DNA from 3 places in the Paraburkholderia sp. BR10141 genome. Region 2 is predicted to be linked to each of the others. Evidence: riboswitches for the same ligand, from Rfam matches in the RefSeq annotation. Region 2 holds a riboswitch; each other region holds the start of a gene.

The links. A riboswitch is a leader RNA that binds a small molecule or an ion and turns the genes downstream of it on or off. The one in region 2 is predicted to bind cobalamin.
Region 1: linked by a shared signal. The riboswitch ahead of cobG (precorrin-3B synthase) and the one ahead of ACOJB8_RS04500 (TonB-dependent receptor domain-containing protein) in region 2 are both predicted to bind cobalamin.
Region 3: linked by a shared signal. The riboswitch ahead of cobW (cobalamin biosynthesis protein CobW) and the one ahead of ACOJB8_RS04500 (TonB-dependent receptor domain-containing protein) in region 2 are both predicted to bind cobalamin.

What each region holds. Positions count from the first base shown of each region.
Region 1 covers NZ_JBMIQH010000009.1:144,066-154,221, reverse strand. Annotated here, with positions in the region: gene ACOJB8_RS15230 (sensor domain-containing diguanylate cyclase) at 33-1,583, shown strand; gene cobJ (precorrin-3B C(17)-methyltransferase) at 1,595-3,304, opposite strand; gene ACOJB8_RS15220 (precorrin-2 C(20)-methyltransferase) at 3,292-4,023, opposite strand; gene ACOJB8_RS15215 (precorrin-8X methylmutase) at 4,024-4,650, opposite strand; gene cobG (precorrin-3B synthase) at 4,643-5,995, opposite strand; cobalamin riboswitch at 6,137-6,329, opposite strand; gene cbiE (precorrin-6y C5,15-methyltransferase (decarboxylating) subunit CbiE) at 6,441-7,667, shown strand; gene ACOJB8_RS15200 (cobalt-precorrin-6A reductase) at 7,664-8,407, shown strand; gene cobM (precorrin-4 C(11)-methyltransferase) at 8,404-9,141, shown strand; gene ACOJB8_RS15190 (MarR family winged helix-turn-helix transcriptional regulator) at 9,138-9,584, opposite strand; gene ACOJB8_RS15185 (YciI family protein) at 9,688-10,053, shown strand; gene ACOJB8_RS15180 (glutathione S-transferase family protein) at 10,067-10,156, shown strand, end outside.
Region 2 covers NZ_JBMIQH010000002.1:399,100-409,255, reverse strand. Annotated here, with positions in the region: gene ACOJB8_RS04510 (acid phosphatase) at 1-1,603, shown strand, start outside; gene ACOJB8_RS04505 (porin) at 1,661-2,755, opposite strand; cobalamin riboswitch at 2,813-2,946, opposite strand; cobalamin riboswitch at 3,037-3,218, shown strand; gene ACOJB8_RS04500 (TonB-dependent receptor domain-containing protein) at 3,322-5,262, shown strand; gene ACOJB8_RS04495 (glutamine cyclotransferase) at 5,320-5,961, opposite strand; gene ACOJB8_RS04490 (helix-turn-helix domain-containing protein) at 5,997-7,217, opposite strand; gene ACOJB8_RS04485 (DUF899 domain-containing protein) at 7,367-8,131, shown strand; gene ACOJB8_RS04480 (copper chaperone) at 8,140-8,949, shown strand; gene ACOJB8_RS04475 (BON domain-containing protein) at 9,184-9,564, opposite strand; gene ACOJB8_RS04470 (porin) at 9,598-10,156, opposite strand, start outside.
Region 3 covers NZ_JBMIQH010000009.1:159,211-169,366, reverse strand. Annotated here, with positions in the region: gene ACOJB8_RS15290 (FecR family protein) at 1-494, shown strand, start outside; gene ACOJB8_RS15285 (CHASE2 domain-containing protein) at 521-2,929, shown strand; gene ACOJB8_RS15280 (DUF4136 domain-containing protein) at 3,016-3,642, shown strand; gene bluB (5,6-dimethylbenzimidazole synthase) at 3,644-4,339, opposite strand; gene ACOJB8_RS15270 (cobyrinate a,c-diamide synthase) at 4,323-5,633, opposite strand; gene cobO (cob(I)yrinic acid a,c-diamide adenosyltransferase) at 5,638-6,240, opposite strand; gene ACOJB8_RS15260 (cobalamin biosynthesis protein) at 6,240-6,731, opposite strand; cobalamin riboswitch at 6,874-7,142, shown strand; gene cobW (cobalamin biosynthesis protein CobW) at 7,358-8,449, shown strand; gene cobN (cobaltochelatase subunit CobN) at 8,477-10,156, shown strand, end outside.

The DNA of each region.
Region 1 (10,156 bases), on a different contig from region 2:
GGAAACGCCTCATGAAGCTCTGGACACGATGTTTGCGAATCCTCCGCCAATGGAACCGGGCGCTCATGCAGTGGGTGGGCAGCCATCCGTTCATTGTCGGCACGATGGGCTCGCTAGTCGGCGCGGCCATCGTTGCCATCGTGCTGTTGGGGCTGATGCAGCAGCGCACCCAGGCCATCTTCGGCACGCAGCGCCATTCGGCCGCGCTCGTTGCGCTGATGTCGAACGACCTCGAGGCGAATTTCGGCATCTACGACCTTTTGCTGATCGATGCCGCCGAAAGCGCGCGCGACCCGCGCACGCAAGGGCTTCCGGCCGACATCCGCCGCAAGTTGCTGTTCGGCCGCGTGGCGGCCGGCGCGTATCTCGACGACGCGTTCAGTGCCGACGCGAGCGGCAATATCGTCGAATCGCGGGACGGCCGCGCGTATCCCGGCGTCAATCTGGCGGATCGCGACTATTTCACGGTGCAGCGCGATCGCTCGGTCGGCATGTATATTTCGGACCCGATTCGCTCGCGCACGCGCGAAGGCCAATATTCGATTGCGCTGTCACGCCGCGTGACCGAATACGACGGTTCGTTTGGCGGCGTCGTGCTGCTCACGCTGCGGCTTGCCTATTTTCAGCAACTGTTCGACCGGATCGACGTCGACCCGAAGGGCAGCGCGTTTATCCTGCTGAACGACGGGACCATGCTCGCGCACCGTCCCTATTCGGACTACGAAGTGGGTGCGCAAGTCGGCGAGCTGGAATACATCCAGCCGATGCTGAAGGCGGGCGCCGGCTCGTTCATCGCCGCGGGCGAGGAGGACGAGGTCGAACGCATCTACACGTTCAAGCGTGTTCCGCACACGACGCTCATCGCGGTGGTCGCGCCTTCCGTGGACGGCGCGCTCGACGCATGGCGGCACCGCCTGCAAATCTATGCGCCGATGGCGTTGATCTTCGGCGCGCTGATTGCGGCTTCGTCGTGGCTGCTCGCACTGTCGATGCGCACGCGGCTCGCCACGCAAAAAGAATTCGAACGTCTCGCGGTTACCGACGCGCTCACGGGCCTCTTCAACCGGCGCGCGCTCGACTTGCGCATCGAAACCGAATGGCAGCACGCGAGACGCGCGGGCGAACCGCTCTCGGTGCTCTTCATCGATATCGACAAGTTCAAGCTCTTCAACGACTTCTACGGGCACGCAGAGGGCGATAAGGTGCTCGCTGCCGTCGCACGCGCGATACGCGAGGCCTGCCGCCGCGCCACGGACATGGTTGCGCGCTACGGCGGCGAAGAGTTCGCCGCGGTCCTGCCGGCCACGCCGGCGGACGGCGCCGTGAAAATCGCGGAAGCGGTGCGCCAGCAAGTGGCGGCGCTCGGAATCGCGCACGAGCACAGCGAATACGGCACGCTGACCGTGAGCATTGGCTGCGCCACCTGCGTGCCGCACAAGCGCGATGGCGCGCAGGCGCTGCTGCGCGCCGCCGACACTGAGCTTTACGCCGCGAAGCAGGCAGGGCGCAATCAGGTGAAAGCGCGCGAGTTCGAGGGTGCACCACCCGACCCGCGCGACGCGCTGCCTACCTTGAAGGCGTGAGCGCTTTTTTTTTAGGCATCCTCGCGATACCAGCGCGGCGTGTAAATCCATTCGCCACCGTCACCACGAGCGAACCCGCGTGTGGCCGACGACCCGACGATAACCATCGTGCGCATATCGACGTCCGCCGAACGCAGTTCGCCCAGGGTCGTGGCGCGCAGCGTCTCGCCGGGGCGGCCTACGTCGCGGCCCAGCACCACGCGCGTGTGCGGCGCGCGCACGCTGCGCACGATTTCCAGCGCGCGCTCGAGCTGCCAGGGCCGCGCGCGCGAGATGGGGTTGTAGAACGCCATCACGAGATCGGCCTGCGCCGCGTGCAGGAGGCGCTTTTCGATCACCGTCCACGGCTTCAGGTTGTCGGAAAGCGAAAGCATGCAGAAGTCGTGGCCGAGCGGCGCGCCGACTTGCGCCGCCGTGGCGAGCGCTGCGGAAACGCCTGGCACGATAGCCAGCTCGACGGCATGCCAGCGTGCGTCGTCCGAGCCTTCGAGCGCTTCGAGCACGGCAGCCGCCATGGCGAACACACCGGGGTCGCCCGAGGAGACCACGGCCACGCGCCGGCCTTCGCTCGCCATCTCGAACGCGTGGCGGGCGCGCTGCAGTTCTTCGCGATTGTCGGTGGCGTGGCGCTGCTGGTCCGCGCGAAACGGGCCCGCCATATCGACATAGGTTGCATAGCCGACGATATCGGTGGCGCTGTCGAGCGCGGCGCGCGCGGCAGGCGTAAGCAGGTCGGCGCGGCCGGGGCCGAGGCCCAGCACCGTGAGCTTGCCGCGCGCGCGGCCCAGCGCGCGCGGGTCGAGCGGCGCGGCCGCGCAGGCGAGGGCGACGCCGTCGTCGTTCGGCGTGTAGCGCTCGACGTCCGCCGCGAGGTCGAGGGCGGCGAGCGTAGCTTGCGCCGTGTTCTCCTCGCTATCGACGAAGCGCAGCGGTACGCCGAGTTCCGCTGCCGCCTGCGCGAGCGACGCATCGCGCATGTGCGCAGCAGGGGCGACGAGCGCCGCGAGCGCAAGCGGCGCGAGGCCGTGCGCATCGAGCGCGCGGCGCACGTTATCGGCAAGCGCTTCGCGTGGCGCACCCACGGCCGCGACGATGCTGCGCGGATGAATGACGAGGTCGTCGGGACTGCCGTCCCAGACGTGCGCGCTCACGCGGATGGCATGGCGCGCCGCGGCCTCGCGTGGCAGATCGACATTTTCGAGCCACGGTGCGTGGCCGTCCACGCGTGTCGCTGCGCCCGCAAGCAGATCGGAGACGAAGCGCTTGCCTTGCGCGAGGCTCGCGAGCGCATAGCCCGCAGGCGGATTGAGCAGGCAGGTGCCGAAGCGCAATTCGCCGCTCGTGGTGATGGCGGGCGCAACCGCGAGCGCCGCGCCGATTTCGCGTGCCATGACGTTCACGCCCGTGAGTCCACCGAGCAGCGGCACGACGGCGCTGCCGTCCTCGGCGAGCGCGAGCACCGGCGGCTCTGCGCCCTTGTTGGCAAGGAGCGGCGCGAGGCAGCGGATCACGATGCCCGCCGCGCACAGCGCGACGATGGGCAGGCCGCGCGTATAGCATTCGCGCAAATGCGCGCCAAGCTCGCTGAACGCGACATCGCCTGCCACGCGGCCCTCCAGCGCATGGACCTGCGCGCCTGGGTAAAGCGTCTGCACGCGCCGCGCCGTGGCGAGCGCGCCGGGCCCGAGAATGACGATGGCGGGCGGCGTCACGACTGCCATTTCACCCCCGGCACGACGAGCAGCGAGAAGTACGGCGAAGCCATCGGATCGACGTCGTCGAGCGGGACGATGCGCTGGTTCGCCATGGTTGCGCGCTCGACATACAGCGCGCGATGCGCGAGGTCCAGTTCGCCCAGCACGCGGCGCACCTTGTCGAAATTGCGGCCCAGCTTCATGATCACGGCGGCATCCGCGTCGGCCAGGCGCCGGCGCAATTCGTCCTCGGGCAGCACGCCCGAGAGTACGGCGAGGCTCTGGTTGCGGTAGACGAGCGGCACGCCCAGCACCGCCGCGCCGCCCAGCATCGAGCACACGCCCGGCACGACTTCGGCCTCGTAGTGTGCGGCGAGCCGGTCGTGCAGATACATGTACGAGCCGTAGAAGAACGGATCGCCTTCGCAGATCACGGCCACGTCGCGTCCGGCGTCGAGATGGCGCGAAAGCGTTTGCGCCGCGCCGTCGTAGAAGTCGGCGATGATCGCTTCGTACGAGAGCGGCGGTTCGAGCGCTTCGGTCGTCACGGGGTACACGAGCGGCAGGCGTTCCTGCTCCGCTTCGAGATGGGCCTCGACGATGCCGAACGCATTGCCTTTCTTGCCCTTCGCGACGAAATACGCGACCACGGGCGCGGCCTTGAGCAGGCGCAGCGCCTTGAGCGTGAGCAGTTCGGGGTCGCCGGGGCCGACGCCAATGCCGTGCAGACGTCCTTTGCGGATCATTTATTCGGTCTCCGAAGCGAGTGCGTTGACGGCGGCGGCGGCCATCGCGCTGCCGCCGCGGCGGCCGTGCACGACGACGAAGGGTACGCCGTGACTTTCGGCTGCAAGCTGCGCCTTGGACTCGGCCGCGCCGACGAAGCCGACGGGAAAGCCGAGGATGAGCGCGGGGCGCGGAGCGCCGGCGGCAATCATGTCGAGCAGATAAAAGAGTGCGGTGGGCGCATTGCCGATTGCAACGACGCTGCCTGCGAGATGCGGCCGCCACAGTTCGAGCGCGGCTGCCGAGCGCGTGTTGCCGATCTCGCGCGCGAGATCCGGTACAGCTGGATCGTCGAGCGTGCAGATCACAGCGTTGTTCGCCGGCAAGCGCGCGCGCGTCACGCCGTAAGCGACCATTTTTGCGTCGCAGAGAATCGGCGCGCCGCCCGCGAGCGCGTTGCGGCCCGCTGTGCCCGCGCCTGCGGAAAATGCGAGGTCGGCGGCCACATCCACCATGCCGGATGCGTGAATCACGCGCACGGCAAGTTTTTCGAGGTCGGCGGGAATGCGCGAGAGGTCGGCTTCGGCGCGGATCGTCGCGAACGACTCGCGATAGATCGCCTGGCCGTCGCGAATGTAATCAGACATCTTGGTTACTCCGGGGCCGCTGCGCGAGTGCAAGCGCAGCGGCTTCGATCGTCAGGTTGCGCGCGATGAGTTGGCCAAAGCGCTGGCCGAAGCCGCTTTGCGTGTCGTCGCGCTGGTACAGGTCGTAGTGGTCCGGGGTGCTGGCGAGCAACGTGAACGGCGCGCAATGCGCGGCCGCGCAGGAGCGCTCGCAGCCGCTCAGGTGGGCTTCGGCGTCGGGCGGCAGCATTGCGGCGAGGCGCTGTGCGTCTGCCTTCGTGTCCGCGCGGCTTTTTGCACATCCCGTCGAGCCCGTGCACGCGACGAGGCGCGCGAGCGGGTCGGCGCGGGAGGCGATGAGACCGAGCGCGTCCAGGCGTTCGAGCGCGGCGGGCATGGCGTGCGCGGGCACATTCGGCAGCAGGACGCCTTGCCAGGGCGTCGCGCGCAATGTCGCGTCGCCCGAGTCTTCCGCGAGCGCGGCAAGTGCGCGCAGCGTTGGCGCGTCGATACGGCCGAGCACGGGCTGCGCGCCCACGTAGCCGCTGCCGTCGGCGTGCAGCGCGTGTGCGCCGAGGCGCAAGCCGGCGGGGCTCGCCGCGCGGCGCCAAGCGGGCAGCGTGGCGTCGTCACGCGTCAACGTGAAGTCGCCATGCTGTTGCGCGCGCTGTAGCAGCGAGTCGAGCGAATGAGTGGCGAGGACGTCGCGCATGCGTGTGGCGTCCGCGCCCGCGAGATCGAGGAACGCATGCAACAGCGCGCGCATCGATGCGCAAACGTCTTCGGCCGCGAGCGTGCCGACTGGCTGCGCCGTGGGGCGACCTGCGAGGCCCACCGCGAAGCGCACCGTTGCGCCATAAGGCAGCGCGGCGAGCCAGATGTCGTGCGGATGCTCGAGCATCGCCACACGTTCACCGCCGTCGAGTTGCAGCGCGAACTTGGGCGAGAGCGCGGCAAAGCGTGGCTCGCGCTGCATCATGTCGATGAGCGCGGCGGCGAGTTCCGTCGTGTCGCACAACGCGTCAGGGTCGAGGCCCGCGAGCGGACTCAGCATCACGTTGCGCAATTCGTCGGCGGCGCATGCACGCTCGACCGGGCTCGCGGCGTCGATGCCGGCAGGGCCGAGGCCTGCGTCGATCAGCGCGGCGCTCAATGCCGCTTCTTCGCCGGCGCGCACGCCGCGAATCTGCACGTTCGCGCGATTGGTTAGATCGAGTACGCCGTTCGCGTGCGTCGACGCTGCGTCGGCGAGGGCCCGCGCACGCGCGGAGCTCAGCACGCCGCCAGGCAGACGGATGCGGCACAGGCCGCCGTCACGCGCCGCGACCACGCGCAGGAGCCCCGGGCACGCCGAGGGGCGGAGCATGGCCAATGCGGCAGCGGGCGAGACAGGCTTCGTTTCGTGTTTCAAGGCATTACCGGGTAAGCATCACGCTGGAGCGGCGCGCTGCCCGCACGGCAGGCGGGAAACGGCAGCGGTATCGGTACACCCCGTCCGATATGGGTTCGCGCGAACAGTCGGCCGGCAGGTCTCCTGGCTCGCAGGTCGTGAACCGCATCGGCCTTCCCGGTAAAACCAGTGGCTCGGGTGGATGCGGTCTCGCTGCTCACAGTCGCGGGGCGGCCACAGCTTGCTGTGTTCCCTTTTTGCGATCCGGAGTTGGCGCTTCAGCGCTTGCTCCGGTCCCATGCAAAACTGCCTTAAAGGCGCCGGCGGACACGGTATTATGCCCGTTTTCACGCGTGCTCCGCCCCACAATAGGGCTGCGGGCCGTGGCGGTGTAGAGAAACAGGCAACGGCGGGAGAACGAATGCAGGGCAAGCAGGTATGGCTGACGGTGGTGGGCATCGGCGACGATGGATACGCGGGGCTCGGGCGCGACGCGCGGCGCGTGCTGTTCGACGCGGCCATCGTGACGGGTGGCGAACGCCATCTGGCGATGCTGCCCTCGCGCGTGCGTGCACGGCGCGAAGCGTGGCCGCAGCCGTTCAGCGTGGAGGCGCTGCTTGCCTACCGCGAATCAAATCTGTCCGTATGCGTGCTCGCGAGCGGCGACCCCATGCTGTTCGGCGTGGGCGCGACACTCGCGCGCCGCGTGGTGCCCGGTGAAATGCGCGTGCTGCCCGCGCCTTCATCGCTCTCGCTCGCGGCGGCGCGCAAGGGGTGGGCGCTGCAAGATACGGCGATGGTCTCGCTCGTCGGCCGTCCGCTCGATGCGCTGCGCCGCCATCTCTACGCGCGCTCGCGCGTGCTCGCGTTGAGCGCGGATGGGCGCACGCCCGCGGCGCTTGCCGCGTTGCTCGCCGAAGCGGGCTTCGGCGCCACGCGTCTTGCCCTGTTCGAGCATCTGGGCGGCCCGCTCGAACGCCGCATAGAAGGCCGCGCCGATGCGTGGCACGTTGAAGAAGCCGCGGCGCTCAATCTGGTCGCGTTCGAATGCGAGAGCGATAGTGCGCAGACGCTCGCGCGCGGCTGGACGCTCACGCCAGGCCTCCCCGACGACGCCTACCGACACGACGGTCAGATCACGAAGCGCGACGTGCGCGCGCTCACGCTCGCGCGTCTCGCGCCGACGCCCGGCGCGTTGCTGTGGGACGTGGGCGCGGGCAGCGGCTCGATCGGCATCGAATGGATGCGTTCGCACGCCGCTTGCCGCGCGATCGCGATCGAGGCGAACGCCGAGCGTCAACGCTTCATCGAGCACAATCGCGCGGCGTTGGGCGTGCCGGGTTTGCAACTCGTTGCGGGCCGCGCGCCCGACGCGCTCGCAGGACTCGCCGCGCCCGACGCGGTCTTTATCGGCGGCGGCGTGACCGTACCCGGCGTGCTGGACGCGTGCTGGGCGGCGCTCGCGAGCGGCGGGCGGCTCGTCGCGAACGCGGTGACGTTGCAGAGCGAAGCGGCACTCGTGGCATGGCGCGCGCAGCACGGCGGCGCGCTCACGCGCGTCGGCATCGGCGAGGCGCAGCCGCTGGGCGGCTTCGACACCTGGCGTCAGGCCTTGCCCGTCACGCTTTACGAGGCCGTCAAGCCATGACGGCGCGCATCCTGCTGCTCGGCGGCACCGGCGATGCGCTGGCGATCGCGCGCACGCTCGGCCCCCAGCACGTCTACTCGCTCGCGGGCCTTGGCCGCGTGCCCGCCGATCTCGCCTGCGCGGTGCGGGTGGGCGGCTTTGGCGGAGCCGAAGGGCTCGCGCGTTTTCTCGCGGACGAAAACATCACACTGGTTTTCGACGCCACGCATCCCTATGCCGCGCAGATCAGCGCCAACGCGGCGCGTGCGTGCGAAGCTGCCCACGTGCCGTACTGGGCGCTGCGGCGTGCGCCGTGGCAGCCGCAGCCCGGTGACGACTGGCGCATGGTGAGCGGCTGGGCCGGCGTAGTCGAAGCGGTCATGCCGTTCGCGCGCCCGCTCTTCACGCTCGGGCGCGAACCGCTTGCGCATCTGAACGAAGTGCCGCCGCAGCAGCACTGGACGGTCCGTTGCCTCGAAGCGCATCCTGGCCACGCCCGTGCGCGCATCATCGACGCGCGCGGGCCGTTCACGGCCGTTGGCGAGCGCACGCTCTTTACCGAAGCGCGCATCGACGTCGTGGTCAGCAAGAACAGCGGCGGCGCGGCGACCGAAGCGAAACTCGCCGTCGCGCGCGAAAAGGGCTTGCCCGTGGTGATGATGCAGCGCCCGCCGCTGCCCGACGCGCAATGTGAGTTCACATCAGCGCAAGAAGCAATCGACGCGCTCGCGAACCCTATTCAGCGGAGTTTCCACGCATGACTGTTTTCTTCATCGGCGCGGGGCCGGGCGATCCTGACCTGATCACCGTGAAAGGCCAGCGCCTCGTGCGCAGTTGCCCCGTCATTCTCTACGCGGGCTCGCTCGTGCCGCCCGCCGTGCTGGAAGGCCACCGCGCACACAAGGTGGTGGACACGGCGCCGCTCACGCTCGACGAGATCGTCGCGTTGCTCGAAAACGCGCATGCCCAGGGCTTCGACGTGGCGCGCGTGCATTCGGGCGACCCGTCGCTCTATGGCGCGATCGGCGAGCAGATCCGGCGGCTGCGTATGCTTGGTATTCCTTATGAAGTCGTGCCCGGCGTGACCGCGACCGCTGCGTGCGCGGCCGCGCTCGGCAGCGAACTCACGCTGCCCGGCATTTCGCAGACGCTCATTCTCACGCGCTACGCCACCAAAACGTCGATGCCCGAAGGCGAGCAGTTAGGCGACCTCGCGCGTCACCGAGCGACGCTCGCGATTCACCTGGGCGTGCGCCATATCGCGCGCATCGTCGAGGAATTGCTGCCGCACTACGGCGAAGATTGCCCGGTCGCGGTGATCTATCGCGCGAGCTGGCCCGACGAGGAACGCGTAACGGGCACGCTCGCGGATATCGCGCAGAAGGTGCTCGCTACGGATATCGAGCGTACCGCGCTCATTCTCGTAGGGCGCGTGCTCGAGGCGGAGGGGTTTGCGGATTCGAAGCTGTATGGGGCGCAAAAGCGCCACGACTAGGAAAGCGCGCGCAAGTGCGCGCGCAGCTTGTCCACCTCGCCCTTGGCGAACTCCTTTTCGATCTCCTCATGCGTTTGCTGCCATAGCGGAAACGCAGCGTTGAGCAGCCGATGCCCCTCGTCCGTGAGGCTCAGCAGACGGCTGCGCTTGTCTTCCGGGTCCTGCTCGATGACCACGAGACCGCGCCGCTCCAGCGGCTTGAGTGCGGCGGTGAGGGTGGTGCGGTCCATGGCGAGCAGCGAGGCCACGTCTTTCATACCGGGCGGATGCGGCCGGTTCAGCGACATCAGCAGCGAAAACTGCCCGTTCGTGAGATCGAGCGGACGCAGCACGTCGTCGAAAATGCGCGCGAGATTGCGTGCCGCCCGCTGCATATGCAGACACAGGCAGCAATCGCGCACCAATAGCGTGGTTTCGAAGGGAAGTTTCTTTGCGCGTGCCATGTTGCAATTATGTTGATATCAACCTATGCTGTCAAGGCCGGATGGGCGACATACCGTTGCTCCCGTTTTCAGACCAGCAACCAGACCAGCAGTTGGAGGACACATGAGCGATCAGAAACTGTTTCTCGCTGTTTTTCTCGGTACCAAAGACAACGCGCGCATGAAGGGATGGGCGGCGCTTTCCGAAGCCGATCGGCACGCGAAGGAAAAGGAGGGCATTGCGGCCTGGCACGCGTGGGTCGAAAAGCACAAGGCATCGATCGTCGATATGGGCGGCCCGCTCGGCAAGACGAAATCGATTGGCGAGCATGGCATCGCGGACACATCTAACGCGCTAACCGGCTATACCGTTTTCCGTGCTGCATCGCACGAAGAGGCTGCGAAGCTGTTCGAAGGCCACCCGCACTTTTCGATTTTTCCGGGCGAGGCCGTCGAGGTGATGCCCGTTCTGCCGATTCCCGGTGTGTGAACGGAGGCGCGTCATGAAACTCTATGGTTTTGCCGGCACGCGTTCGCAGCGCGCGCTATGGGGCCTCAAGGAAGTCGACGCCGATTTCGAATTCATCTCGGTC
Region 2 (10,156 bases):
GACGGGCGTCCCCACCGACGGCACGCCCAACGGCACGATCCTCAACAGCACCGTGCTGAACGCGAACATCCAGTATGTCGTGACCGCGACGACCCAGCGCAGCCAGGCGCAGGCCGACGCGGCCTATTACGACGATCGCCGCGGCAAGGGCTACAGCGTGACCGACGGCATGGGGCCGCTCACCGCCGCCTGGCGCTCGGCTGCGCAGCAGACGACGAGCATCACGTCGATTCCCGCGGACGCGACCACGACGCTCTACAACGACTCGGGCAACAACACGGGCGTGGGCAGCACGAGCAACGCAACCTTCGGCAAGGTGGTCGACCTGCTCAACACGATGGGCAACAATGCTTCCACCGAGCCCGCCAAGCGCTTCTACAAATACGCGCGGCCGTTCCGATGGAGCACGAGCGTCGTGGTCGACCCCACGCTAGTGCCGGCCATCAGCACGACGCCGTCCACAGACGGCGGCTTCATCAGCGGCCACGAAGCCGAAGCCATGCGCGACGCGATGACCATGGCATACCTCGTGCCCGAGCGTTACCAGGAAATGGCGAGCCGCGGCCTCGAGCTCGGCGAAAACCGCATTCTCGCGGGCATGCATTCGCCGCTCGACGTGATCGGCGGCCGCATGTTCGCGCTGGCCGCCACTGCCGCGAATCTCTACGATCCCGCGAACGCCACGCTCAAGAGCGCGGCCTATGCGCAGGCGCACAGCGCGCTCGAACAGGCCACCGGCACGAGCGCCACGACCTTCCCCGCCTTCGCGCATTCGTCCACGACCGCGACCGACCGCTTTGCCGACTATGCGACCAACAAGTCGGAGTTCGCGCGCCGCATGACGTTCGGTTTCAGCCAGATCGAATCCACCGAAGCGCCGCCCGTCGTGCCCAAGGGCGCCGAGGTACTGCTCGAAACGCGCTTCCCGTACCTGAGCGCCGACCAGCGCCGCATCGTGCTGAAGACGACCGAAGTCGTCTCGGGCTATCCGGTCATGGACGACGCCGAGGGCTGGGGCCGTCTGAACATGTTTAGTGCTGCAGATGGTTATGGTGCGTTCAACGGCAATGTGATCGTGGCGATGGACGCGACCCAGGGCGGCTTCAACGCCGCCGACACCTGGCGCAACGACATCGCCGGCACGGGCAAGCTCACGCTGCAGGGCAGCGGCACGCTCACGCTTGCGGGCAATAACAGCTACACGGGCGGCTCACAGGTGAGCGGCGGCATGCTCGCTGCAGCGTCGACCACGGCCTTCGGCAACGGCGACGTGTACGTCGGGTCCGGCGGCGGCGTGACCGTGGCGACGAGCGCACCGTTGACGGTGGCGGGCAAGTACACGCAGCTCGACGGCACGACGCTCGAACTCGATATCGACGGCAACGGCGGCGGACGCCTGCGTGTGGGCGGCCAGCTCACGGTGGCGGGCGGCACGCTGCATGTGAAGTTCGTGAACGGCTATACGCCGAAAGCGGGCGACACGATCGACGTGATCGACGGCAACGGCGCATCGGTGAAATTCGCGACGGTCACGGTCGATGGCTTCAAGGCCACGCCGGTTTATTCTTCGACCGGCGTTTCGGTGAAGCTCTCGGCTTCGTGACGTAGCCACGCAGTATAAAGGCCCCGAATCGCAACGGTTCGGGGCCTTTTTTACGCATCAGAAGCGATGCCGGATGCCCGCGGCCACGAGCACCTGGTTGCGGCCGCCCGACGGGTCGCAGGTGTTGATCATCGCAAGCGCACCGGACGACGCGCGCTGATAGATCGCCTCGGTATAAACGTCCGTGCGTTTGGACAGTTGATAGCCGGCCTGCAGCGCGCCTTGATGCCAATGCGCGGAGGTCGCGCCCGTGTAGGCATACATGCCCGCCAGCGAGAACGCGGGCGTCACCTGCCATAGCGCATTCACTTCGTAATTGCTGAATGCGACCGAAGGCAAGGGCGCGCCGCCGTCGGCCTCGCTGACACGGGTATGAATGGAACGCGACCAGGCCGCGCCAAGCGTGACGTCGCCGAGCGCGTAGCTCATGCCCGCGCCGATGGTGTCTTCGCGCTGCACCGCGACCTCGGTCGGCACGAGGCCCGCACCCGGCAGCACCGATGTATCGTACGCACCCACCGAAGAGGCGCCGCGTCCGTTGATGTGCATCCACGCCACGCCTGCGCTGAACGGGCCGCCTTCGTAATGGACGCCGAAGCCGTAAGCGCGATTTTGCGCGAAGCGCCCCGCCTCGTTCGAAAACGCGTACATCGCGCCGGCGCTGAAACCACCGTACGTTGCGCTCGCGTACTTCACGGCGTTCGAGGCGAGCCACGAATTGTTGGCGTTGTCGTTGTCGAACGGATGCGCGAATGCCGTGCCGCCTGCGCCGCCCGTTAGTGTGAACGGGGCGAAGTAGTCGTGCATCGTGTCGTACTGGCGGCCCAGCGTAATCGTGCCGAGTCGTTCGGATTGCAGACCAACGTAGAACGGATGGTCGTTGAAGGCTTCGCCAGAGGTGGACGAGAAGCCGCGCTCGAGGCGAAAGATCGCGGCGTTGCCGCCGCCGAGGTCCTCAGTGCCCTGCAGGCCCCAGAAGCTGCCGTCGACAAGACCCGAGCCTGCACGATATTGGGTGCGGCCGCCAACGTCGCTGACATAGTCGACGCTCGCGTCCATCTCACCGTACAACGTGACCTGCTGCGCCGAGGCGCCAGCGCCGGTGAATGCCAATGCCGTCCCACCCAGGACGGCGAGAATGTTCTTGTTCATGAGTCTTCTTGTTTGTGTAGGTGGGATTGCGTGGACGAGCGCCGTCCGCCCCCGCTCGATGCGGCGAGGACGTAGCGAGGTCTGACTTCTGGCTCGATTGACCGCCGGTCACAGTGGCGCGACCGCGCCGGATTCTCACCGGCTTCCCTGCTGCGTTTCGCTTGTGCAGCGCCTACGCGCGAAAAACAGCCGCAAGGATAGCGTAAGTTGCGGGAGCAGCCAAACCGGGTGTTTTTGCCACACGACGCTCGTCAAAGGTTGACGCACCGATTGCGCGGCCCTTACCCTTGCGCCCTGATGGTTCCCGGCGACGGGATCAAAAGGGAACGCAGTGCAAGACTGCGGCTGCCCCCGCAACTGTAAGCGGCGAGTCCATGCCAGAGAAGGCCACTGGGAAACCGGGAAGGCCGGCTGCGGATGTCGACCCGCGAGCCAGGAGACCTGCCATCAACCGAGTCCAGCAGCCGCAGCGGGCGGGGATCCCCAATGCGCAAGCACCGCCCACGTGGCGATCGCCCGTTGCACGGACAGCCCGTATTTCAGGAGCTGTTTCCAGCCACCGCATCATGAAGTTTCGCCAATTCGTATTGACCTCCGCCGCGCTCGCCTGGGCGTGGCAAACCGCGCATGCCGCCGACGCCGCCAATGCATCGTCCGCCCAGGCGCCGCAGCAAGCCGGCGGCGACACCACGCTGCCCAATATCCTCGTCGTGGGCGACGCACAGCACCTGCCACAATCGTTCGATCAGCGCTATGCAACCACCCAGGTGCTCACGCGCCAGGACCTCGACCGCGTTTCCCCCGTCGACCCCAGCATCGCGCAGGCGCTCGCCACGCTGCCGGGTGTCACCGTCTCGCAGACCGGCGGCCCGGGGTCGTACACGGGGGTGAGCATTCGCGGCTCGTCGGCCGACCAGGTGGCCGTGTTCATCGACGGCATACGCATAGGCTCCGTCACCACGGGCACGGCCGAATGGGCCGATCTTGCGACTGCCTCGTTCGACCGGGTCGAGGTGATCTCCGGCCCCGCGGCCGCCTCGTTCGGCGCGGATGCCATGGGCGGCGTCGTGCAGCTCTTCACGCGCCATGCGTCGAACCAGCCGAACCAGACCACCGTCTCGTTCGGCGGCGGCTCGAACAAGACCTTCGACACGCAGGTGCGCACCTCGGGCACAATCCCATCGACAGGGCCGCTTTCCGCACTGAGCGGCCTCACCTACTCGCTGGGCCTGCACGACTACAACACGGCGGGCATCGACGCGACGCAGCCCGGGGCCTACGGCCACGAAGACGGCCGCAATCCATACCACGCGCAGAACCTGGACGCGCGCCTCGGCTACGCGCACGACAACTGGTCGATCTCGACCTTCGCGCTCTACCACCGCTCCGATCTCTCCTACGACAACGCGGGAGGCAACGACCGGCAGCGCGACACGCAGCTCACGACCGGTCTCGCGTTCCACCTCGACATCACGCCGACCACGCAGCTCGACCAGTCGGTGGGTTACGCGACGGATCGTCAGTTTCTCTATTCGAACGACCCGACGATCCCCTCCGACGAGATCGACTCGACGCGCTTTTCCACCTCCACGTCGATCACGCATCAGGAAAGAGGCCATACGCTCTTCGGCATGCCGCTCGACGGCGAGACCAAGCTCGCCTACGACTACACCCGCGAGCTGGCGTTCCTGCCCGTGGACGTGCCGGGCGGCCTGCCCGCGCGCAACGATTCGGCCGTGTCGATGCATCAGTCGTCCACGCTCGGACCCGTCACGCTGTTTCTGGCGGGGCGGCACGAAATCGTGCAGGGGCAATCGGTGAATACGGGCAACGTCGCGCTCTCGTGGGCCATCACGCCGGTCTACACGGCGCGCGTTTCGTACGGCAATGCGTTCCGCCTGCCGACGTTCAACGACCTCTACTATCCGGGCTACTCGAATCCCAACCTGCTGCCCGAGCGCAGCGACTCGGTCGAAGCCGCGCTCGATGCCACCACTTCCATCGGCACGTTCACGGCGGCCGTGTACGACACGCGCGTGCACGATCTCATCACGTACAACTCGCAGACCTTCCTGCCCGTGAACGTGGGCCGCGCGCACATTCAGGGTCTCGACCTCTCGTACAAGGGCACGCTCGGCCAGTACACGCCGGTGAGCCTTACGGTGGGGATTCTGAATCCGCAGGACGTGACCGACCAGACCTGGCTCAATCGCCGCCCGCGCCAGACGGTGAGCCTGAGCGTGGATCACACGTGGGACGAGTTCCAGCTCCACGCGCTCAGCACCGGCGTTTCGCTGCTGTATAACGGCTCGACGTTCGACGACCAGCTCAACACGATCTACCTTCCCTCGTGGACGACGGTGAGCCTGCGCGCGTCGTACAAGGTCAATGCGCATCTCGCGCTATCGGCCACGCTGGCAAACGTGTTCAACCGGCAGTATGTGACCGCCTACGGGTACAACACGCTGGGGCGCACGGCGTTTGGCAAGGTGACCTATACGTTCTGAGCGTTCTGAGCGTTGCGCTCGAGCGGGTGCTCATAAGTTTCTTGCGCACCCGCTCGCCTAGCCCTCGCGCTTCGGACGCCGCACCGCGCGAATCTTCCCACTGTTCCCGCCGCCGCAGAAAAACTGCTCGCCGCCATCGGACTCCAGCCCCGAAACGGCGGTGCCGGGCGGCATGTCGAGCTGTTCCAGCAGTTCGCCCGTGCCCGGATCGATACGCCGCAAATCGCTCTTGTCGCCTTCCCAGGTGCCGTGCCACAGTTCACCGTCCACCCACGTCACGCCGGTGACGAAGCGGCTCGATTCGAGCGTGCGCAGGATCGCGCCCGTCTGCGGATCGACCTGATGGATCTTGCGCTCGCGATACACCCCGACCCAGAGCGTCCCGTCCGCCCACGCGAGCCCCGAGTCGCCGCCGCCTCCGGGCGCGGGAATCGTCGCGAGCACGCGGCCCGTTTCGGGGTCGATCTTGTGGATGCGATCCTCGGCGATCTGAAACAGATGCCGGCCGTCGAAAGCCGTGCCCGCGTGCGCCGCGATGTCGATCGAGCGCTGCGTCTCGCCGCTCTGCGGATCGAGCGACGCGATGCGCTCGCCTACGGCGAACCACACCCGTTTGCCGTCGTACGTGACCCCGCCCACCTTCTCGATGCCGGGAAAAGGGCCGTACTCGCGGACGATTTCGGCAGTCGTTCGTTTCATGGTTTCCTCGTTGAATGAAGGGACAGGCGTTCATCCTAATCGCCTGGCAGCGGGGCGGGGAGTAACAAGGTCGTCGCGAATCCGGGGACGGGCGGCGTGGTCCAGCGGCGCGCGCGGCCGTAGCCGAACGACTGCACCTTGTCCGCCGCCGCGAGCGAATCGAGCGCGCGCTGCACGGTGCGCTGGCTCGCGCCGAGCGCGAGCGCCAGCGCCGAACTCGACCACGATTGCCCATCGGCGAGAAAAGCCAGCACGGCGGCGTGCTTTTCTTCCACGGGCCGCGCCAGTACCACCACTTCGCTCGCGTGGCGCGGCGCCAGCGCGAAGCCCTGCTGGGTCGCGCCGATCTCGGCCACGTCGCGCATCAGCGTGCGCAAGCGGCCGATTTCCACGCGCAGGCGGGCGCGGTGCGTTTCGTCGGCGTGCTTCGTGCGAAAGGCGCGGGCGATGAGCGCATCGCGCGGCACGTCGGCGGGCCACGCCTGCGCAAGCGCGCGGGCGAGCACGAACAGCACTGGCCGTCTTGCGAGTTCGATGACGGTTGGACCCTCGCGCGCGACGTAGCGGCACGCGTCCACGACGAGGGCCTTCGAGGCGAGCAGCGCCTCGACGTCTTCCAGCAGCAACACCCGCTCTTCACCGCGCGCGATGAGGCGCGCCGCCGGTGAGGTCAACAGCAGCGCTGCGCTCTCGATCTCGGCGCTCAGCGCCGCGATGCCCGCCTCACGCGCGGCGCGCGCGGCCGCGCGGAGCGCTTGCCGCGCCGCTTGCGTTTGAATGCGCCGCATGGCAATGCCGGCGGCGATCAGCTCATGCGCCGCGCGCAAAGCGGGCGGCAACGGCGCGGGATCGACTTCGGAAAGCATGCCCCCAGCCTCGTCGAGCCGGCCGATCAGCAGCAAACGGCGAATTTCCAGGTAGCGCGCGTGCGCGGCATTGAGGCGGTCGCCATGGGCTTCGAGCGTTTGCCGCGCCGCAGCGAGCGTATCGGTCGGCCAGCCGAGATCGCGCGAAGCGAGCGCGATTTCGGCCTCGGCGACGACGCAGCGCGCGCGAGCGACGGCCTCGCGCGCGCCGAAGCCGCGCGCCGCGCTGCGCAGCAGCGCTTTGGCGCGCGCGAAGTCGCCGAGCTGCGCCATGGCGATGCCGCGCAGCGCGAGCGCGGGCGCGTCGTCGCGCAACGCGACCCGGTTCAGCGCGCCGAGCGGATCACCGGCCGCGAGCGCGCGCGCGGCAGCCGTGATCAGCGAATCCATGGTCATGGGAATCCCGCCACACTTGTCACTCCCCCTCCTTCTCGGTCCGGACCTAATCTAACACGGCGATCAAATGAATCATCGATCGAACGACGCGGCAGTACCCCCAGCACGCCGCCACCGTAGTCAACCCATAGGAGGACCAGGCAATGGCAACCCATACCACAGGAACACGCGAAGACTGGCTCGCGGCGCGCATCGAACTGCTCGCGGCCGAAAAGGAGCACACACGGCGCGGTGACGCATTGGCGCAGCAGCGCCAGGCGCTGCCCTGGGTGCGCGTCGACAAGATGTATCGCTTCGAAACCGAAGAGGGCGGCGCCACGCTCGCCGATCTCTTCAAGGGGCGCTCGCAACTGCTCGTTTATCACTTCATGTTCGGGCCGGACTATGCGGCGGGCTGTCCGTCGTGTTCCTCGATTGCGGATGGTTTCGACGGCATCGCGGTACATCTCGCGAATCACGACGTGCGGCTCGTGGCGGTGTCGCGCGCGCCGCTCGCGAAGCTGCTCGCCTACCGCAAGCGCATGGGATGGCATTTTCCGTGGGCCTCGTCGAACGGCAACGACTTCAACTTCGATTTCAACGTGGCGTTCACCACGGCGCAGCAGCGCGCGGGCGACATCGAATACAACTATGCGCGCAGCGGCCACGCCATGGACATGAATCCGCCGCCCGCGCCCGTCGCCGAGTTCGCGGCGAGTTGCGGCACCGACGCGGCGACCTATACGCGCGACCGTCCGGGCCTGAGCGCATTCGTGCTCGAGGACGGCGTGGTCTATCACACGTACTCGACCTATGCCCGCGGTCTCGATGGCGTGTGGGGCATGTACCAGTGGCTCGACCGCGCGCCGAAGGGACGTAACGAGGCCGGCATCTGGTGGCACCGGCATGACGAGTACGCACAGAGCTGAGGCGCATCATGGATAACGTCGGCATGACGGTACGGCTGCGCGGCGGTATACCGCGCGCGGTTTTCTTCGGCGTTGCGTCGCTGGTCTTCGCGGCGAGCGCGGCGGCAACGTTCGTCCGGTGCGCTTCGATGCAGGCGATGGGCGGCACGCCGATGCCCGGCGGCTGGACGATGTCCACGCTCTGGACGCCCATGTGCGGACGCACCTGGTTCGACGCCGCCGTATCGTTTGCCGGCATGTGGAATGTGATGATGGTCGCGATGATGTTGCCTGCGGTCACGCCCGCTTTGTGGCGATATTTCGAGGCGCTGGGCGACGCACGCGCGGCGCGCGCGGGTGGGATGACGGTGATGGCTGGGGCGGGTTACTTCTTTGTGTGGCTCGTGGTTGGAGTGCTCGTGTTCGCGGCGGGGGCGCAACTCACCGCGCTAGCCGTCGATGCGCCTGCATTGGCGCACACCGCGCCAGCCGTGGCCGGTGTCGTCGTCGTGATGGCGGGCGTGTTGCAGTTCTCTGCGTGGAAAGCGCGGTGGCTTGCGTGCTGCGGGAACTTGCCGTCGTGCGGGCATGCGCGGCTCGACGTGCAGGCCGCGCTGCGGCACGGTTCGAGGCTCGGCCGGCATTGCCTGTACTGCTGCGGAAATTTGATGGCGGCGCTGCTTGCGGCAGGCGTGATGGATCGGCCTGCGATGGCGCTGGTCGCGGCGGCGATCGCAGCGGAGCGGTGGATGCCGGGCGGCACAAGAGTCGCACGCGGGATTGGCGCGGCTGCGATCGCGGCGGGCGTTGTGATGGTGGTGCGGGCGGTAGCTGCATAAAAAAATCGCCGTTCCGCACCCGCGAAACGGCGATAAAACGCTCCGACTCTAAGGTCGAACTCACGCCTCCAGACTCGCGCCTGCACACGAGTCTGATCGACGCTCCGGATTGTTGTTGGCAGTCCGGAGTAGCAGCAAGAGGCCGGCTGAATTCCACCTCTGTGCTGCCGGGCGAAGCGCGGCGCGACCAGGGGGACTCCCGGCCTCGCCGCACTCCGCGCCTCTTGTGGCGGCTTACATGCCGCCGAAAGACTTCTTGACCGTCAGCTTGTTGGTCACCGACGCCACGCCGGGAACGCCCTTCGCGATCTCCTCGACCCTGGCGATCTGCGCGGTGTCCGAAACGGTCCCGTTCAGCGTAATCGCGCCACCTCTGGCCCCGACGCTGATGTTGCCCGCGTTGATCGACTTGTCCTTCCCGATGGCCGCATACACCTTGCGGCGCATGGCACGATTCGCCTGCCTGTCCGTGGGAACTGCCGCGCCAGGAGCAGCCGTTGTCGACGCCGCCTGCGCCCCCGCAGCCGCGCTCGCGTCACCCTGCGCCCACGCACTCATGGAAGCCGCCGCGACGAGCGTCGCGATCGCCAATCCGGCTACCGTAGTTCTCTTCATGAATTGCTCCGTTCTTTCTTGAGTTTATGAGGATCAGAACGCGTGACGAATACCCACCATCGCCGCCGTCGTCGACTGGCCCGGCGCGACCGGCGCTCCGTAGATGATCGTCTGGTTCATGGTCCCCTTGTTGCTGACGTAGCCGACCTGGGCGTAGGCCCTGGTTGCCTTCGAGAGGTTGTATTCGGCGCCCACGGCGACTTCGCTCGAATGATTCGCCGAGTTGTTGCGGTCCTTCAAATAGTAGTAGCCCGAAGTGACCTTGAAGACCGGGCTGAACTGGTAACCCAGGCCAGCCGAGATCATTTCGAAGTTGTAGGTCGCTTTGGTGAACAGGCTGGACGAATTGGACGAACTGAACGAGCCGGATATCGAGAATCCGCTGATCGTGTACATCGCGCCGACATAATAGAAATTGTTGTTGTTGCGGCCCGTCGCCGGCGCGGCCGGCGTCGTCGGATAGGTGCCCGCGTACGGGTTGGTGTCGTGCCCGCTGTAGTAAACGCCAGCCAGGTTCAGGCCGTAGTTCGAGTACTTGAGCACGGCCGACTCGCGCGTGCCGCCCTGGAACTGCCCCGGCACACCACCCGGC
Region 3 (10,156 bases), on a different contig from region 2:
TCGCGCCCTCCTCGGCGGGTGCGAGCGCCTGGCGCGTGCAGATCGGCCGCGACGCGGGCCTGCTCGACATGATTCGCGACAAGCGCAGCGCCGACCCGCGCGTGTCGTTTGCCAATCTCGAAGACGGCACCTACTTCGTACGCATTTCCGCCATCGACGCCAGCGGTCTCGAAGGCATGCCGGCGTCGTATGCGTTCGAGCGCCGGCGCGTCGCGCTGGGCACGAGCGCCGGCCCCATTGAAGGCTCGCGCGACTTCGCGTTCCGCTGGTTCATCGACCGCAACGCGCAAAACACGCGCTTTCGCTTCGTGCTCGGCACGACGTCCGATCTGCGCGCGCCGCTCATCGACCGTACCGACATCACGACGGGCGATGCGGTCGTGCGCGACCTGCCGAAGGGCGTCTACTACTGGACGGTGATCGCCGAGCAGTTCGACAACGGCCACTATTACCAGAAGGCCAGCCCGGTCCAGTCATTCAGGCTCGACTGGTGACTCGGCCGGACGAGGTGGAGCCCCGCATGAGCGTGAGGCCGCCCGCGCGCCTTGGCCGCTCCGTCGGGCGACGCTTCCTGTTCGAATGGGCCGGCGTGGGCTGCGCGGGCGTGGTCGTGGTCGTGCTCTGCGTGCTCTGGCGGCTCACGAGCGGCGCCGACCATCTCGTCTATGACCGCCTGCTCTCCGCGCGTGCGTTGCCGGTGTCGCCCGACATCGTGCTCGTGGAGATCGATAATGCGAGCGTCGCGGCGCTCGGGCGCTGGCCGTGGCCGCGCGAGCTGCATGCGCGGCTCGTCGATCAACTCGCGAAAGCGGGTGCCGCGGCCGTCGTCTACGACGTGCTGTTCACCGAATCGTCCCCCGACGACGCGCACTTTGCGCAGGCGCTGCACGCGCGCCCGTCGTTCCTCCCCATCCTGCTCACGCCCGCCGACGACACCGGTCACCGCGAGGCCGTGCGTCCGGTCGCGCCGCTCGCGCAGGCGGTCGCCGGCATGGGCCATATCAACCTCGAAGTCGATAGCGACGGCATCGTGCGCAGCGTCGCGCTGTTCGAAGGCGACGCGCAGCAGCGCTGGCCGCAACTGATGGTGCCGGTCTGGCGGGCGGTGCGCAGCGGCGCGGTGAAGCTCGCGCACGGCATGCCCGCCACCGCGCAGCGCGATGATGTGCTGCATGCGGCGGCGCCGGGCAGCGAGGCGCGTTTCCTGATTCCGTTCGGCGCAAATTCCCAGGCGTTCCACAAGGTCTCGTTCGCCGACGTGCTCGATGGCCGCGTGCCGCCCGAGCAGTTGCGCGGGCGCGTGGCCATCGTCGGCGTCACGGCCTCGGGGCTCTACGACCGCTTCGCCACGCCGCTCTCGGGTACGCTCGGGCCGCTGCCCGGCGTGTACATCCACGCCATCGTGCTCGACACGCTGCTCAACGGGAGCGCCATCCAGCCCGCGCCGCCGGTCATGGTCGTGTTTGCCTCGCTCGCGCCGCTCGCGGTGCTGCTGGCGGGTTTTCTCGTGCTCTCGCCGTTGCGCACGCTGCTGCTGCTCGCGTTCCTGATCGCCGTGTCGCTCGGTGCGAGTGCGGGCATGCTGCACGCGCGCCTCTGGCTCCCGCCCGTGCCAGCGATCGTCGCGCTGCTCATCGTCTATCCGGTGTGGAGCTGGCGCCGCCTCGAGATGACGATGGCTTACCTGCGCAAGGAACTGCGCCAGCTTGCCGACGAACCCTACCTGCTGCCCGAGGCGCCTACGCCGCGCCGCGAATTCGCCGGCGACGCGCTCGCCCAGCAAATGGCGCTCATGGCGCAGGCCGCGCAGCGGCTGCAGGACATGCGCCGCTTCGTATGGGATAGCCTCGATTCCGTGCCGGAGCCGATTCTCGTGGCCGATCTGCGCGGTGTCGTGCTGATCGCGAATCATGCTTCGCGTGCGTATCTCGAGCGCCTGAACGTGAGCGCCGCGGAAGGGCGCCGGATGCAGGACGTGTTCGGCGACCTCGCGCTCGTCAAACCGATCGACCCGGCGCCCGACGCGATGGCGTTTGCGCACGCGCATTGGCCCGCGCCGCTCGACCCGGCGCGCGACGAGTTCGCCGAGTTGATGGAACGCGGCGTGGAAGTGCGCGCGCGCGACGGCAGCGACTATCTGCTGCGCTACGCGTGCTGTACGAACGCGCAGGGACAGGCGGTGGGCTGGATCGCGGGTCTCGTCGACGTGACGGAGCTGCACGACGCCGAACGCCAGCGCGAGGACGCGCTGCGCCTGCTGTCGCACGACATGCGCTCGCCGCAGGCCTCGATCGTCGCGCTCGTCGAGACGGAGCGCGAGCGCGGCACGCTTGGCTCCGAGCCCGTGCGCGGCGTGATGGAGCGCATCGAGCGCTACGCGCGCCGCTCGCTCAAGCTCGCCGACGACTTCGTGCAGCTCGCGCGTGCCGAGTCGCAGGTGTACGCGCTCGAGCCCACCAGCCTCGCGGAGCTGGTGATCGACGCGAGCGACGAAGTGTGGCCGCAGGCGCACGCGAAGCGCATCCAGATCGACACCGTGTTCGAAGGCGAGCAGATGGGCTGGATCAACGCCGACCGCTCGCTCATGACGCGCGCGCTCGTGAACGTGCTGAACAACGCAGTGAAGTACAGTCCTGCGGATACGCGCATCGTCTGCACCGTCGCGCTGGACGACCGCGTTCCGCCGCGCGTGGTCTGCTCGATTCGCGATCAGGGCTACGGCATCGCGCAGGAAGATCAGGCGCGGCTGTTTCAGCCGTTTCAGCGCTTTCATGCGGAACAGCGGCCCGAGGTGAGCGGCGCGGGGCTCGGCATGGCGTTCGTGAAGACAGTCGTGACGCGCCACGGCGGCGACGTCCTGCTGGAGAGCGAGCCAGGCAAGGGCACCGTGCTGACGATGTCGCTGCCCGCGATCGGCGCGCCGGTTTGAGTCGTGCCGTGTCGTTCCTGCTGCGCATGCATGAATAACCCGAATGCCGTTGGCCGTATGCCGGCGGCAACCCGATGGAGTGTTTCGTGAAGACCTTGCTGTCGATCTGTCTGCTACCGACGCTCGTCGCCCTTGCCGGATGCGCGGGCGTGACGACCGACGTCGCGGCCACAGGCGCGCTGCCCGCAACGGCTGCGACCAGCCAGCCCGCGACCTACCGTTTTGCGCCAACGCCGGCCCAGGCCGATGCGGGCGAGATCCTCCCGTACCAGGCGTTGCTGAGCGACGGTCTCGCGCAGCGCGGCTTCAAGGCAGGCGCGCCCGAGGCGGCGCGCTATCTCGTCTCGGTGGCGTGGGACACGCATCCCGCCGAGGTGAAAGTCGTGGACGCTAGCTGCGGCGCCGGCTGCGCGCCGGCCGAGGGACCGTCGTTGCCATGGTTCGGGCGGCCCTACGTGCACACGCTGACGCTGCGTTTTTTCGCGTTGCCCGATGGTAACGAGGTCTACAAGGTGAGCGCCGTGAAGCGCGACCGCAACGCCGACGCCCGCGAGGCCGTGCCGTATCTCGTGGCGGGCGCACTGGCGCGGCTGCCGTACGCGGGCGCGCCGCAATGGCGCGTCAAGCTGAAGGGTCCGGTCAGCGCCGGCACGGCGGATCAAGCGCCGGGCATGCCGGAAGTGCTCTCCGTCTCACCCGTCAATCAGCAGTAGTTCAGGGCAACTTTCCGGGGGTGTCCGGCGCCGCTTCGGGCACGCTCGCCGGCTCGTCCTGCGGCCAGCGGTTTTCGAACACGCATTCGCCAAGCGGCTTGCGTTCGGCCCACTTCTCCATTTCGAGCATCGGCTGCGGGTAGAACGCGTCGACCTGACCCACGCAGAGGATCGCCACCGGCTTGGCGCCGGGCGGCATGGCGAGCAGGGTGCGCACCTCGTCGACGTCGAAGATCGACACCCAGCCCATACCGAGCCCTTCGGCGCGCGCCGCGAGCCACATGTTCTGGATCGCGCACGCCACGGAGGCGAGGTCCATCTCGGGCAGCGTGCGGCGGCCGAAGACGTGGGTTTCGCGGCGGTCCATCAGCGCGACCACGAGCACCTCGGCGCAATCGCGCATGCCTTCCACCTTGAGCTTCATGAACTCGTCGCGGCGTTTGCCCAGCGCATCGGCGGTTGCAATGCGCTCACGCTCGACCGTCGCGTGCAACTGCTCGCGCACCGAATGGTCCGTGATGCGCACGATCCGCCACGGCTGCATGAAGCCCACGCTCGGCGCGTGATGCGCGGCGTCGAGCAGGCGCGCGAGTGTCGCGGGATCGATCTTGCCCGGTGCGAAGTGCCGCATGTCGCGGCGCTCGTAAATCGCGCGGTAGACCGCCGCGCGTTCGGCTTCGTCAAAGGGCTGTGCCATGGAAGAGTGCGGCCGCGAAAGCCGGGTTTGAGGGCCAGTAAGCGTGCATATAGGTGGCCGCGATCGAGCCGTGCCGGTACAGCGCCTCGCCGGGCGCGCCGGTCTGTGCGTGGTGTGCCGTGAGCGCGGGCGCCAGCGGCGTGGCGACGCGCGAATAGTGAAACGTGTGGCCGCGTAGCGCGCCATGCGCGCCGTCGAGCTGCTGCATGCCGAGCGCCGCGAAACGCTTTTGCATGACCGCCTCGCCGGGAAGCAGGCCGAGCATCGGCGTGCGCGTGCCTTCCACGTCGGTCAGTGCATCGAGCAGATAGAGCATGCCGCCACATTCAGCGACGAGCGGCTTTCCCGCGGATACATGCGCGCGCAACGAATTCGCGGCCTGCGTATTGTGCGCGAGCGTCGAGGCATGCAGCTCGGGATAGCCGCCTGGCAGAAAGATCGCGTCGGCGCTGGCGGGCGCGAGTTCGTTTGCGAGCGGCGAGAAGTAGCTCACGCTCGCGCCCAGCGTTTCGAGCAGCGCAATGTTCGCCGGATAGAGAAACGAGAATGCGGCGTCGCGCGCAATGGCGATATGGCGGCCTTCGAGCCGGTGCGCAATCGCTTCGTCATGCGAAGGATCGGCGAATGCCACCGCAGGCGGCAATTCGGCGAGCGCGGTTTGCGCGAGCGCGTCGGCGGCGCGTTCGATGCGCGCGTCGAGGTCGTCGATCTCAGCGGCCTGATGCAGGCCGAGATGGCGATCGGGCAGCGCCATCGTTGCTTCGCTCGCAACATGCCCGAGCCAGCGTACGTCGGCGGGCAACGCCTCCTGCAGCATCTGCGCGTGACGCGCCGAGCCCACGCGGTTCGCCAGCACGCCATGAAAGGGCACTTCCTGCCGAAAATGCGCGAGACCGAACGCGATCGCGCCGAAGGTCTGCGCCATCGACTTCGCGCTGACGATGGCGGCCACCGGCACGCCAAACTCGGTCGCGAGATCGGCGCTGCTCGGCGTGCCGTCGAACAGGCCCATCACGCCTTCGATAAGGATCAGGTCGGCGTTGCGCGCGGCCTGCGCGAGCAGGGCGCGGCACGCTTCTTTGCCCACCATCCACAGGTCGAGCGAGAGCACGGGCGCGCCGCTCGCGCGTGCGAGGATCATCGGGTCGAGAAAATCCGGCCCGGTCTTGAAGACGCGCACGCGTCGGCCCGCGCGCCGATGCAGTCGCGCGAGGCCAGCCGTGAGCGTGGTCTTGCCCTGGCCCGAAGCGGGCGCGCTGATGAAGAGCGCGGGGCAGGCAACCGTTGCGCTCATGCGCTTAAAACTCCACGCCCTTTTGCGCCTTCACGCCTTGCTCGCGATACGGATGCTTCACGAGGCGCATTTCCGTGACGAGGTCGGCCGCTTCGATCAGGGCGTCGGGCGCATGGCGACCCGTCACGACCACGTGCACGTGCGGCGCGCGCGAGGCGATCACACCGAGCACTTCGTCGAGCGGCAGGTACTCGTATTTGAGCACCGTGTTGAGTTCGTCGAGGATCACCATGGCGTACTCGCCGCTCTCGATCATGCGCTTCGCTTCGTCCCAGCCCTTGCGCGCGGTGGCGATGTCGCCGTCGCGATTCTGCGTGTTCCAGGTGTAGCCGTCGCCCATCGTCACGAACTCGCAGTGCGCAACGCTGCCGAGGAAATCGCGTTCGGCCGTGTGCAGCGCGCCCTTGATGAACTGCACGACGCCTAGCTTCATGCCGTGGCCGAGCATGCGCACGGCCATGCCGAACGCGGCCGTGCTCTTGCCCTTGCCGTTGCCGGTGTTGACGATCAACAGGCCCTTTTCGTGCGTCGCGGCGGCCTGCTTCTTCTCGTGGCCTTCGCGGCGGCGTTGCGTCATGCGTTGGTGCGATTCGGGATCGGTTTTCATCATCGGGATTGGTTTGGTTGCGGCGCTATCGCGTCCGCATTTGCGTCGTTTGGCAGAATGCCTGCGATTGCGACCGTCACGCCGTCGAGCGCCAGCTTGCCGCGCACGAGAGGAGCGCCCCCCGCCGCCAGACGCGCGCAGGGTTCGCACACGCCGTCTACGCCGAACTGCGCTTGCGCGGCTGCGGAGGGCGGCGCCAGTATCGGTGTCGCGGCGAGTTGCTCCCGCGTGTACGTCTGAAGCGGCAGCGCATGTGCCGCGCAAAACGCCTGCAAGCCGGGTTCGCCGGCTTTTGCATCGAGCGTTGCCACGGCCGTTACGCTGTCGACCGGCCACGCGCCGAGCGCAGCGCGCACCGCGGCTTCGACCTGCGCGAGCGTCACGCCGCGCCGGCAGCCGATGCCGAGCGCAAGCGGCGGCACGCGCTGCGCGGGTTCCGGCGTGGCTTCGAATGAGGCTGCGCCCGAGGCGCGATTTTCGGCAGGATTCACGGCGAGGGCGTCGATCGAAGGCGTGACCGCAGGGGCAAAACGAGCAAAAGCGTCGCGTTCCGGCGGGCGCCGGATGCGCGCTACGATAGCACACGCTTTTGCGGCTTCCCACGCCTTCCTTGACGCACGGGCCCCCCGCGCCTACACTCGCACGCACTCTGGTGCTCGCGCGCGCGATTCACAATGCGCGCGCAGTTAAACGGGAATCAGGGAGCCATCCCGCCTCGGGCGTGGCCAACCTGAACTGCACCCGCAACGGTACAACGAGCGCGGCGTTCGCACGAATGCCGCAAACCGCTTCCATGCTTTACGCAGTCCACGCCACTGTGCAAGCCGGCCGCAAGGCCGCTCGCGCGGGAAGGCGAAGCGGTGTTTCGTCAGTCCGGATACCGGCCAGATACGTGGGATTCGCGCTGCGGGGATGCGGTGCCGGGTCCGTGATTTTCATGCGTCAGCCGGGCGAGGCCCGGGTGCGTTTCTGGTCGTTCGTCCCCTGCAGGTTGTTGAATCGTTGCGCGTGACAGCGTCTCCATGGATACGCGCGTGTGCGCAACACGGCACCCGCACGAACGGCAGGCGCGACGCACCATGCCCCTCGATACGGCCTGGCGCCGAAGGAGCACTTCATGCAAATGCGCAAGATTCCGGTCACGATCGTGACGGGCTTTCTCGGCAGCGGTAAAACCACGTTGCTGCGTCACATTCTCCAGCACGCGGGCGGCCTGCGCGTCGCGGTCATCGTCAACGAATTCGGCGAACTCGGTATCGACGGCGAGATTCTGCGCGGTTGCGGCATTGGCTGCGACGAGAACGGCAACGAAACGGAAGGCCAGCTCTACGAACTCGCGAACGGCTGCCTTTGCTGCACCGTGCAGGAAGAGTTCTTCCCCGTGATGGAGAAACTGCTCGAACGCCGCGGCGATGTCGATCACGTGCTGATCGAAACTTCGGGTCTCGCGCTGCCCAAGCCGCTCGTGCAGGCGTTCAACTGGCCGTCGATCCGCAACGCGTTCACCGTCGATGCGGTCGTGACCGTGGTGGACGGCCCCGCCGCCGCGAGCGGCCAGTTCGCCGAAAATCCGCAGGCCGTGGACGCGCAGCGCCGCGCCGATCCGAATCTCGATCACGAGTCGCCGCTGCACGAGTTGTTTGAAGACCAGCTTTCGGCGGCCGACCTCGTCATTCTCAACAAGACCGATCTGCTGGACGTAGCGGGCCAGGACGCGCTTATTGCCGAGCTGCGCGAAGAGCTGCCGCCGCAGGTGAAGATCGTGCGCGCGCAGCACGGCAAGCTCGATCTGCATACGCTGCTCGGGCTCGAGGCGGCCTCCGAGGAGAGCATTCATCTGCGGCACGACCATCACGGTTCCGCCGACGATCCCGATCATCATCATGACGAGTTCGATTCGGTTGTGGTGTCGGGCAATGCGGCTTCGCGCGAGAGCGTGATCGAGGCGCTGCAGCAACTCGTCGATGCGCACACGATCTATCGCGTGAAGGGTTTTGCCGCGTTGCCGGGCGCGCCCATGCGCCTCGTGATTCAAGGCGTGGGCCGTCGCTTCGACAGCTATTTCGACCGCCGCTGGAACGCGCAGGAAAGCGCGGCGCAGCCGCTTGCGAGCCGCTTCGTGCTGATCGGAGAGGATCTCGATGGCGCGACGCTGCAAGCGGCCTTCGATGTCGCGTTGGCGAATGTGCAGACCGCGGGCGCGAAGTGAGCGCACCCAGCTAGACGAGGCCGTCCCATGCATTTGCTGCGCACTACGCCTGGCGGCTTCGTCGACGACACGCAGGGCGTTATCCGGATCGACCAGCAGCCCGCCGAGATCGTCGTGCTCAGTTCGGCCGACACGACGCTCGCGCTGCTTGCGAGCGTCGTGCCGCGCCTGCCCGCAGGTTTTCCGAGCGTGCGGCTTGCGAACGTTACGTATTTGCGCCAGCCCGCGTCGGTGGACTTCTACGTCGAAGATGTCTTGCAGCACGCGCGCGTGGTGGTGGTCGATCATCTGGGCGGCGAAACGTACTGGCCATATGGCATCGAGCAGGTCGTCTCGCTAGCCGAGCGCCGCGGGCAACTGCTCGCGATGTTTTCGGGCGACTTGCAGGAAGACCCCAATCTCATCGCGAAGAGCCGCGCCGAGCCCGAGTTTTGCCGCTTGCTGTGGCGTTATCTGCGCGAAGGCGGCGCGGCCAACGCCGAATCGTTCCTGCGTGCGCTCGCGTGGCGCGCATTCGACTGGGGCAGCGAGCCTGCGCCGCCCATTGCGTTGCCCGCCGCTGCGCTCTATTGCCCGCAGCGCGACGTCGCGACCATCGACGAATGGCGCGCGCGCTGGCAACCTGGCGCGCCGGTCGTCGCGCTGCTGTTTTACAAGGCGCATCTGCAGGCGGCGAACACCGCCGCTTTCGATGCCCTCATCGACGCGCTGCTCGCGCGCGGCCTGAACCCGCTGCCGCTTGCGATCACGTCGCTCAAGGACACTTTGAGCCGCGACGTGCTCGATCAACTGGCGGCCGAGCACGACGTCTCGCTCGTGCTGAATACCACGGCCTTCGCGGCTTCGTCGCTCGACGACCCCGAACCGATCGCGCTCGCCGGCGACGCGCCCGTGCTCCAGGTGATCCTGAGCGGCGGCAATCGCGAAGACTGGGTGAAGGACAATCACGGCCTGAATTCGCGTGACATCGCCATGCATATCGCGCTGCCCGAAGTGGACGGCCGCGTGATTACGCGTGCGATCAGCTTCAAGGGCCTCGCATACCACTGCAAAGAGACGCAGGTCGATGTCGTGCGCTATCAGCCCGATGCCGAGCGCGTGGCGTTCGTCGCCGAACTGGCGCGCCGGTGGTGCCGTCTGCGCAGCCTGCCGAACGCGGAGAAGAAACTCGCGCTCGTGCTCGCGAACTATCCGATGAGCGAAGGGCGCATTGGCAACGGCGTGGGACTCGACACGCCGGCCTCGGTGGTCGGCATCCTGCGCATGCTGCGTGACGAAGGCTATCGTGTGGCCGATCTGCCCGAAGACGGCGACGCGCTCATGCGCATCCTCACGCAGGGCGTGACGAACGATCCCGACACCCGCGCGCTGCGTCCCGCATGGCAGAGTCTTTCCCTCGATGATTACCGCGCGCGCTTCTCGCAGTTGCCCGCCGAGGCGCAAAACGCGCTGATCGCGCGCTGGGGCGTGCCGGAGGACGACCCCACCGTGCGCCGCGGCCGCTTCATGATTGCGGGCTGGCGCTGTGGCCAGGTGTTCGTGGGCATTCAGCCTTCGCGCTCGCGCGGCGACGACACCTACGCGAACTACCACGACGCCGAACTCGTGCCGCCGCACGCGTATCTCGCGTTTTACTTCTGGCTGCGCGAGACCTTCGGCATCGACGCCATCGCGCACGTGGGCAAGCACGGCAACCTGGAGTGGCTG